3 regions of the Tardiphaga sp. 42S5 genome follow, and region 2 is predicted to be linked to each of the others. Evidence: predicted binding sites of a transcription regulator. Region 2 holds the regulator's gene; each other region holds the start of a gene.
What was found. The regulator LexA, encoded in region 2, represses DNA repair genes until DNA is damaged. The targets are predictions, from matches to a motif close to TGTTCNNNNTGTGTTCNG.

Region 1: a site for LexA is predicted at 1,721-1,738, ahead of SFY93_RS18025 (single-stranded DNA-binding protein). Genes of this name have one in related genera too.
Region 3: a site for LexA is predicted at 1,510-1,527, ahead of SFY93_RS06820 (DNA recombination protein RmuC). Genes of this name have one in related genera too.

The regions. Positions count from the first base shown of each region.
Region 1 is NZ_CP139027.1:3,888,645-3,891,922, reverse strand. Features, by position in the region: gene gyrA (DNA gyrase subunit A) at 1-258, opposite strand, end outside; gene SFY93_RS18030 (DUF2306 domain-containing protein) at 464-868, opposite strand; gene SFY93_RS18025 (single-stranded DNA-binding protein) at 1,045-1,554, opposite strand; gene SFY93_RS18020 (outer membrane protein) at 2,018-2,743, shown strand; gene SFY93_RS18015 (outer membrane protein) at 2,993-3,278, shown strand, end outside.
Region 2 is NZ_CP139027.1:3,785,260-3,788,537, reverse strand. Features, by position in the region: gene SFY93_RS17515 (Orn/Lys/Arg family decarboxylase) at 1-887, shown strand, start outside; gene SFY93_RS17510 (GNAT family N-acetyltransferase) at 909-1,478, shown strand; gene lexA (transcriptional repressor LexA) at 1,781-2,503, shown strand; gene SFY93_RS17500 (ComEC/Rec2 family competence protein) at 2,522-3,278, opposite strand, start outside.
Region 3 is NZ_CP139027.1:1,465,636-1,468,913, reverse strand. Features, by position in the region: gene fmt (methionyl-tRNA formyltransferase) at 1-766, opposite strand, end outside; gene def (peptide deformylase) at 805-1,326, opposite strand; gene SFY93_RS06820 (DNA recombination protein RmuC) at 1,558-2,772, shown strand; gene SFY93_RS06815 (AmpG family muropeptide MFS transporter) at 2,813-3,278, shown strand, end outside.

The DNA of each region.
Region 1 (3,278 bases), 100 kb from region 2:
TTTACCGATGACGTCGCCGACGGTTCGCGCCGACTTGCGATACGGCTTGTTCCACTCGAAGCCGTTCTCATACATCGCATAGAGAATGCGGCGATGCACCGGCTTCAAGCCGTCACGCGCATCCGGCAGCGCACGCGCCACGATCACGCTCATGGCGTAATCGAGATACGAACGCTTCATCTCATCGAGGATGGATACGGGACGAATATCCGAGGGGGCTGGTGGCTCCCCAGGCTTCTGGTCTTCAGTGTCGGACAAGGATGATTTCCGGTCAGGTTTTGCTGGGAATCATATAGCGCATCGCGCGCCTTCAAGCCACCCCGCCGGCAACGTGCGAAGCCCTATTTTCCTGCTGATTTTTCAAATGCTTACGGGAGCCACACAGGGCTTGTGAAGTGGCCTCGAATAAGCCAGCCCAAACGCGGCGAATCTTGCGAAAATCCTGCGGCGGTCTTGCGGCAATCTAGCGACCGAACACAACGGTGTGCATGACCCGGCCGGGCACGAGGGTGAACACACCGGCGATCACCAGGGCGCCGGCGAAGATCGAAATCATGGTGATGGCATGCGCCCTGACGCGGTGCCGGCGTGCGGCGACCACTCCGACCACCAGCATCACCGGCGCGATGATCGACAGCAGGTGGATCGGGCTCCAGTCTCGCCACAGCCGGTAGCTATGGCCATGGATCCCAAACGAGCTGATCGCAACGGCGGCGAGCAGGATCACCCAGATCCAGCCGAGCGTCCTGTGTGGCAGCGTGCCCTTGGGCGCGATCAATTGAACGACACCGAGCACGAATGCGACCATGGCCGCAAAAGCATGCAGCGGGATTGGAGCGGCGGCATCAAGCAGCGGCTGAAGCGACATGGTGGCCCTCGCGTTCAGGAGGCAGCGTCAGCTCACCATCGCAGAAATCTTTCCATTGTAAAGATCATATGTCCGCCACGTTGCCGCAGCTGACCGCCCCCTCAAAAAGCAAAACGCGCTGCGAGCAATCAGCTCACAGCGCGCAATGCAGAAGTTCAGGACGTTCTGACAGCAGATCAGAACGGGATGTCGTCATCCATGTCGCTGCCGCGGCCACCACCGCCACCTGCCGGTGCGGCCACGCGGCGCTGCGGCGGAGCGCTTGACTGGCCGCCGCCGAAGCTGTCGCCCATGTCATCGCCGCCGTAACCGCCGCCACCACCCGCGCCGCCGCCCTTGCCGTCGAGCATGGTCAGTGTCGAATTGAAGCCCTGCAGCACGATCTCGGTGGAGTATTTCTCGACACCCTGCGGATCGGTCCATTTGCGGGTCTGCAGCGCGCCTTCGATATAAACCTTGGCGCCCTTCTTCAGATACTGCTCGGCGACCTTGGCGAGACCTTCGCTGAAGATCACGACGCGATGCCACTCAGTCTTTTCCTTGCGCTCGCCGGTGCCCTTGTCGCGCCAGGTATCCGAGGTCGCGACGGTCAAGTTGACGACCGGGTTGCCGTTCTGCATCCGGCGAACCTCGGGATCCTTGCCGAGATTGCCGACCAAAATCACCTTGTTGACGCTACCCGCCATGCCACTCTCCTACTCTCGAATCTGAATTTGCTGATCGGGCGCCGGCGCAGGCCCCGGCCTGCGCGCAAACGCCGCTGATGATGGGACCCTATACGGTCCGCGCTCCGCGCAGGCCCCCGCGACCGGGTTATCCACGGTCTCTTATTTGATGGTCGTCCTTATAGCACGTTCCATTTTTGTTCTCAAGAACGACCGCTGATGAACTATTGAGCGGTACTGAGTTGCCAGGGTTGTGTTGCTATCTTTCCGAAACCCGGCACTGGAACCCAACGGGGCCCCGTCATCATGCAAAATCTGTATACGGTTCATTAACTTAGAAACGACCAAACATCGAGGTCGAGTGTGCTATTTGGGTGACGGACTTTTTTGCAATCTTGCGTATATTTCAATCACTGAATTGCATTTGGCCTTTGCGCCAGAATATGGGGCTTCGCCGACGCGAAGCGACAAGGGGAGAATTCACATGAAGAACTTTCTGTTGGGCACCGTTGCCCTGATCGCTCTGGGCGCTTCGGTTCCGGCAATGGCCGCTGACCTGGCCGCTCGTCCCTACACCAAGGCTCCGGCCTATGTTCCCGCCCCGATCTACAACTGGACCGGTTTCTACATCGGTGGCCACATCGGCGGCGCGTTCAACGGCAGCAACGGCTTCGGCGGCACCACCGACAATTCGGATGGCCGTTTCCTCGGCGGTGTGCAGATCGGCTATGACTACCAGTTCGCTCCGAACTGGGTGTTCGGCATCGAAGGTCAGTACAGCTGGGTTGGTTCGAACAACACCAACGTCGCTTTCGTTCCGGCTGGCTTCACCTACAACCTGAACCAGAAGGGCCTCGGCTCGGTCACCGGTCGGATCGGTTACACCTGGGGTCCGGCACTGCTCTACGTGAAGGGCGGCTACGCTTACTCCGACTACAGCGAATCGCTGGTCGTGACCGGCACCGGCGTTCCGGTTGCCTTCGCAGCTGGCACCAAGCATGACGGTTACACCGTCGGCGCCGGCCTCGAATACCTGTTCACCCAGAACTGGTCGGGCAAGGTTGAGTACCAGTACTACGACTTCGGCAAGACGACCTTCACGACCCCGGTCGCGCTGGCTGGCGTGTCGTCCCGCAACGACGAGCACACCGTCAAGGCTGGCCTGAACTACCGCTTCAACTGGGGTGGCCCGGTTGTTGCGAAGTACTGAGCTTCGCGCCTGATTTCAGGCTCGTGACTACGGAAAGGCCGGCGGAAACGCCGGCCTTTTTCGTTTGGCTGGAAGCCCGGATTCCGGAGAGATAGGAGCTAACCCATCACCTGCGGTTGAATGCTACCCACGACTGTATCTCGCGAATTTTCACGCAACTATTGCGTTTGTTTTTCTCCGTTGCAAGGAAGATACAGCCTGATCGTCTGAATCGCGCTAGAGTTGAAACACTCACAAGGGGAGCATGCCATGAAGAAAATTCTGCTCGCATTCGCCGCCTTCGTTGTTCTCGGCTCGGCAACGTCCGCTTCTGCGGCCGATCTCGCTGCACGGCCCTACACCAAGGCGCCTCCGATGATCGCCGTCGTCTATGACTGGACCGGTTTCTATATCGGCGGCAACGGCGGTTGGGGAACGAGCCGCAAATGCTGGGACACGACCCAGGTTCTCGGTGTCGCGCTGGCCTTCAGCGAGGGATGCCATGACGCAAGCGGCGGCACGGCTGGCGGTCAGATCGGCTATCGCTGGCAGAGCG
Region 2 (3,278 bases):
GGTTCTTCGAACCCTTCGTGCCCGAGCGCGTCGCGATTCCCGACGCAGCCAGCGAAGGCGCCGTTCACAATGTGCCCTGGGAAAGCATCGGCACTGACCAGCTGGCCACCAATCCGGCTTATTGGCAGCTCGCACCTGACGCCGCCTGGCATGGCTTCCCCGGCATGGAAGCCGGTTTCACCATGACCGATCCCAACAAGCTGACGGTGCTGACACCCGGCTTCGATCGCACCACCGGCGGCTATGCGGAACACGGCATCCCTGCTCCGGTGGTGGCGCAGTTCCTGCGCGAAAACCGCATCGTGCCGGAGAAGAACGATCTCAACTCGCTGCTCTTCCTGCTGACACCCGGCGTGGAAGCCAGCAAGGCCGGCACGCTGATATCGGGCCTCGTCGCCTTCAAGAAGCTTCATGACGACAACGCCCTGCTCGAAGACGTCATCCCGGAATTCGCACGGCGCAGGCCCGCGCGTTACGCGGGCATACGCCTGCGGGATCTATGCGGCGACATGCACCGGTTCTTCCGCGAGGCCAATGTGAGCGAACTTCAGACCAGGCAATTCTCCGCTGACCATCTGCCGGAGATTGCCATGTCACCCCATGATGCCGCGCGCTGTCTGGTGCGCAACGACGTCGATTACCTCCCGATCGATGAGATCTTCGGGCGCGTCGCGACGACGCCGTTCGTGGTCTACCCGCCCGGCATCGCCACGATCGTCCCCGGAGAACGGCTCACCGAACGGTCAAAGCCGATGATCGATTATCTCAGGATGTTCGAGACCTGCTTCAACACCTTCCCGGGCTTCGACGTCGAAATCCAGGGCATCTACCGCAAGGTCGACGCCAATGGCCGGATCCGACTTTACACTTACGTGGTCTCCGAATAGGGAGCACGTAAGGAGCCTGATTTGCCAACGGAACTCGAACAGCCGGTCGTCATCCGACCATCACGCGACACCGACGTCGATGCCATGCTGGCGATCTATCGCCGGCACATCCGGCAAGGCGTCGAGGAAGGCGTCAGCGACGCCGACACGCCGCAGCCCGACGATCTCAGAGACCGGCGCAAGAACCTGCGCAGCAAACGGTTCCCGCATCTCGTCGCCACGCAAGGCGGCGAGGTCGTCGGCTATGCCTATGTGGTGCTGTTCCGCAAGCGACCGGCCTATCGCTACACGGTCAAGCATTCGATCTATATCCACCACGGACATGTCGGCCGGGGCATCGGCCGGCTGTTGATGCGCGAGTTGATCGATGTCTGCGCGGCGGCCGGCTTCCGGCAGATCATCGGCTATATCGATGCCGACAACACGGCCTCGCTCGGCTTGCATGAGAGCTTCGGCTTTGCCCGCGTCGGCTTGCTGCCCGGCGTCGCCTATCGCTCCGGCCGCTGGGCCGACACGATCATGGTTCAGCGCTCGCTGGCGACCGGCTCCACGACTCCGCCGCCGCCCATTGGGCGCGTGACGTCCGCGTAGCCCAAGCGACCGCGGAAGCATTTTCCATGTCCGTCGAGGATCGACGACTGGTGAGGAACAGCCTCCTCAAACCTCGCTCAACGTGCGTTCTGTTGACGGCAAATTAAGCATTGCAGAACACATATGGAACATATAGTGTTCGTTCATGATTTGTTTCGAGATTCTGTGGCTTTGAGTAGTTTGAGAGTGCCCGAACTCGCGCAACCGATCTTCGAACGATCGTCTCTGGATTGAGGCTCACCGTTCGAAGGCCCTTTGAAACGCACGCGGCGGCCGACACCGTCAACTGAGGATGGCTTCAGATGCTCACGCGCAAACAATACGAACTCCTGCGATTCATCGATCAACGGCTGAAGGAAGCCGGCGTCCCACCGTCCTTCGACGAGATGAAGGATGCGCTCGACCTGCGCTCGAAGTCCGGCATCCATCGTCTGATCACGGCGCTGGAAGAACGCGGCTTCATACGCCGTCTGCCCAACCGCGCCCGTGCCATCGAAGTCATCAAGCTGCCAGAGCTCGGCGCGCCGGTCACCGGCGGCACCGGGCGCCGCGGCTTCACGCCCAGCGTCATCGAAGGCACGCTTGGCAAGGTGCGTTCGGCCGCCAGCATCGCCAGCAACAGCGGTGATGATGACAATGGCCGCACGGTTGCTATCCCGGTCATGGGCCGGATCGCGGCCGGTACGCCGATCGAGGCGCTGCAGACCCGTAGCCACACCATCAGCATGCCCGCCGACATGCTCGGTTCCGGCGAACATTACGCGCTCGAAGTGCGCGGCGATTCCATGCAGGACGCCGGCATTCTCGACGGCGACACCGTGCTGATCCAGCGCAACGAGAGCGCCGACACCGGCGACATCGTGGTGGCCCTGATCGACGACGAGGAAGCCACGTTGAAGCGCTTCCGCCGCCGCGGCGCGTCGATCGCGCTGGAGCCTGCGAATGACGCCTACGAGGTCCGTATCCTGCCACCCAACCGGGTGCGCATTCAGGGCAAGCTGATCGGCCTGTATCGCCGCTACTGAGATTTGCGCCTCGGCGGATTACTGATCTTCGGGTTGAAGATCGGTTTCCGCCGGCGTCGCATCCACCGGCCGGTTTTGCGGTGGACGACTGTTCTGGATCAGATCTTGCTGGGGCTCATCGGGAATTGCGCGCGACCACGGACGGTCCAGGCCCCGTGGCCGCACGGCATCGATGGTAAAGCCGTTTGCGGTTCGCTGCAGGCTCACCGCACCATTTCGTTGCAAGCGATCCTGATCGATCACCAGCGCCCTGCAATCCCTCGGCGATTGTCTCGTCGTGACGATCAGCGCCGCTTTCTCGCAATCATCTGTGAAGGCGTCCGGCTGTAAAACCAGCGCCACCAAAGCGCCATCGGCCAGCGGCGTGATGCATCCGTCGCGGTCGCAGGACACACCGTGGCTGACGGAGGCATCGGTCGGCAGACGCGCATCGGCATCGCCGGCGAGCCACTCTTTCAGCAGAAATGTATCCTTGGCGCTGCGCATCACGTGGAGATGCCCGTCCCTGCTCCGCACCGCGACACTGTGACCATCACCCGAGATCAGGACATCCGGCTGCTTCACCAGCAACGCCCAGACAATCGAGAGCACCAGCACGCCAGCCCCCGCGAAGCGCAACGGCGTGCGCAGCAATCCGAGCACGATGATGCCGATACTGGCTGATATCAGCGGTCCGATGCCAAAGGCCGGCATCCGGCCGATGGCGCCGGGCAAGGCTGCCACCCATTGCGTGACCACAATCATCCACTGGATGCCGACATCCATCAGCCGCCAG
Region 3 (3,278 bases), 2.3 Mb from region 2:
CAAGCTCGCAGCGCAGAACCTTCACGCGCACCGCCTCGCCCTCGATCGGCACTTCGCACCACGCGCCCGGAAACGGCGACAGGCCATGACAATGCCGAAGCACGTCGCGCGCCGGCTTCGACCAGTCGATCTTGGCCTCGGTCTTGTCGATCTTAGCCGCGTAAGTGACGCCGTCGGCGCTCTGCGGGGTCAGGCTCAGCCGTCCCCTTTCCAGCGCACCCATGGCCCGCACCATCAAGTCGGCACCAAGCGGCGCCAGCGCATCGTGCAGGTCCAGCGCCGTCATCGCATCGGTGATCGCCAGGCGCTCGGCCATGGCGACATCGCCGGTGTCGAGGCCGATATCCATCTTCATCACCATGACGCCGCTCTCGGCGTCGCCCTCCATGATGGCACGATTGATCGGCGCCGCGCCGCGCCAGCGCGGCAGTAGCGAGCCGTGCAGGTTGAAGCAGCCGAGCGGCGGCACATCGAGAATGTTCTGCGGCAGGATCATGCCATAGGCGACAACGACCGCAGCCTCGGCCTCATGCGACCGGAACTCGGCTTCGGCTTCCGGCGTCCGCAGCGTCTTCGGCGTGAACACGGGAATGCCGAGCCGTTCAGCCTCGCGCGCCACCGGCGTCGGCTGCAGCTTCATGCCCCGGCCGGCGGGCTTTGCTTCGCGGGTATAGACGGCGACGATCTCATGGCCGTGGGCCACGAGTTCGAGCAGCGTCGGCACCGCGAAATCCGGCGTGCCCATGAAGATCAAACGAAGCGACATAGGTCTGAGCCGATCTGTTGCAGCGTTGCGCGGAGAAACTACTCCGCGCGCTTGGCGAGCTTGGTGAACTTCTTCAGCACGCGGTCGCGCTTCAGCTTGGAAAGGTAATCGACGAACAGCACGCCATTGAGATGGTCGATCTCGTGCTGAATGCAGGTCGCGAACAGGCCGCTGGCCTCTTCCTCGATGGTCTTGCCGTCGAGGTCCATATAGCGGATCCGCACCGTCGCCGGTCGTTCCACTTCCTCGTAATATTCAGGGATCGACAGACAGCCTTCCTCATAGACCGAGAGTTCTTCCGAGGCCGAGATGATCTCCGGATTGATGAAGACGCGCGGCTTCTTGCCGTCCTCCTCATCGTCCTTCTTGGCGATGTCCATGGTGATCAGCCGCAGCGGAACCGCGATCTGGATCGCCGCCAGCCCGATCCCGGGTGCGTCATACATCGTCTCGAACATGTCGTCGGCGAGCTTGCGCACCTCTGACGTCACCTTCTCGACAGGTTTGGAGATCAGCCGCAACTGTTTGTCGGGCAGGATAATGATTTCACGAATGGCCATGGCGGCGATTTAATCTGCGCGCCGGTCCGGGTCAATCCGCTGGAAAAGCTGGACTTTGAAGGACGTTAACTCCCCGCTAACCATGAAAATTGAGGCGCGGTTAACCATGCCGGTTAAGGTCTGCTTAACCACATTTCTTAGGCTTGGGTTAACCAGGAAAATTCATTTTGCATTAACCATAAATGTTCCCTCTTCGTTCGCGCAACCGACCGAATCGGCTACAAGGATGGGATGAACGAGATTCTTTTCATGATCGGCGACATGCCGGTCACCGCCGGCGTGGCATTGATGGGCTTCAGTGCTCTGGCGCTGGGTTTGCTGCTCACCATCGCCATCATCATCGCTCGCTCCGGTAGCCGCGGCGCCGCCATGGCCATGGCCCAGGCGATCCGCGCCGACGAACTGGAAGAACGCCTCAGCGAAGTGCTGAAAGCACAGAACGAAGCCACCGGCCGCGTCGACGCCATGGGCCAGACCTTGGCAGGCCGTCAGGCCGACATGGCACGCGCGGTGTCCGAGCGACTGGACTCCGTGACCCATCGCGTCGGCCAATCCATGGAACAGACCACACGCAACACGATGGAAAGCCTGAGCGCGCTGCATGAGCGGCTGGGCATCATCGACAACGCCCACAAGAACCTCACTGACCTCACCTCGCAGGTGACGACACTCCGCGACGTGCTCGCCAACAAGCAGTCGCGCGGCGCCTTCGGTCAGGCGCGGATGGAAAGTATCGTCAAGGACGGCATGCCGAGCGGCGCCTATGCGTTCCAGCACACGCTGTCGTCGGGCAAGCGGCCGGATTGCGTGATCTTCCTGCCGGACCAGCGCCCGCTGTGCATCGACGCAAAATTCCCGCTGGAAGCCGTCACGGCGCTGCATGACGCACGCAGCGACGAGGAGAAGAAATACGCGGCGCAGCGCTTGCGCGCCGACGTGATGAAGCATGTCACCGACATCGCCGAGAAGTATCTGGTTGCCGGCGAGACGCAGGATACGGCGCTGATGTTCGTGCCGTCGGAATCCGTCTATGCGGAAATCCACGACGGATTCGATGACATCATCCAGAAGGCCTATCGCGCCCGCGTCGTCTTGGTGTCGCCGTCGCTGTTGATGCTGGCGATCCAGGTGATGCAGCAGATTCTCAAAGACGCGCGGATGCGCGACGCCGCCGACCAGATCCGTACCGAGGTGCTGAATTTGGGCGACGACCTCACCCGGTTGCGCGACCGCGTGATAAAGCTTCAGACCCATTTCGGACAGGCCAACGAGGACGTCCGCCAGATCCTGATCTCCGCCGACAAGATCGAGAAGCGCGCCGGCCGCATCGAGGAACTGGATTTCAGCAAGAGCGAGCCGGCGGCCGAGGTAGCCCCGGTCATCGCGAAGACCGCCGCCCCCGACATGTTCGCGCCGCTGCCGCGCAAGATTCAGGCAGGGGAATAGGCTACAGGCCGCTTTCCCCCGAATCTGCTAACCCTTCCCCATGACCAGCGCGCCTGACTCGTCCGAAGCCGCCCTCGCCTTGAAGCCCCGTGCCACCTGGCGCGAGAGCATGGCGGTGTATCTGCAGCCGCGAGTCCTGATCGTGCTGCTGCTTGGCCTGTCGTCGGGCCTGCCGCTCGCGCTGTCCGGCTCGACCCTGCTGGTGTGGATGCGCGAATCCGGCGTCGATCTCGGTACCATCGGGTTGTTCGCCCTCGTCGGCACGCCCTACACGCTGAAATTCCTCTGGGCGCCGCTGGTCGACGCGCTGCACGTGCCATTCTTTACACGGCAGTTCGGTCGCCGCCGCGGCTGGCTGGTATTTTCACAGCTGCTGCTGATCGGCGCGATCCTGCTGCTGGCGCTGACCGATCCTGCACGTTCCCCGCTGTTCGTCGCCCTCGGCGCGCTACTGGTCGCCGCGATGTCGTCGACGCAGGACATTGTCGTCGACGCGTTTCGTGTGG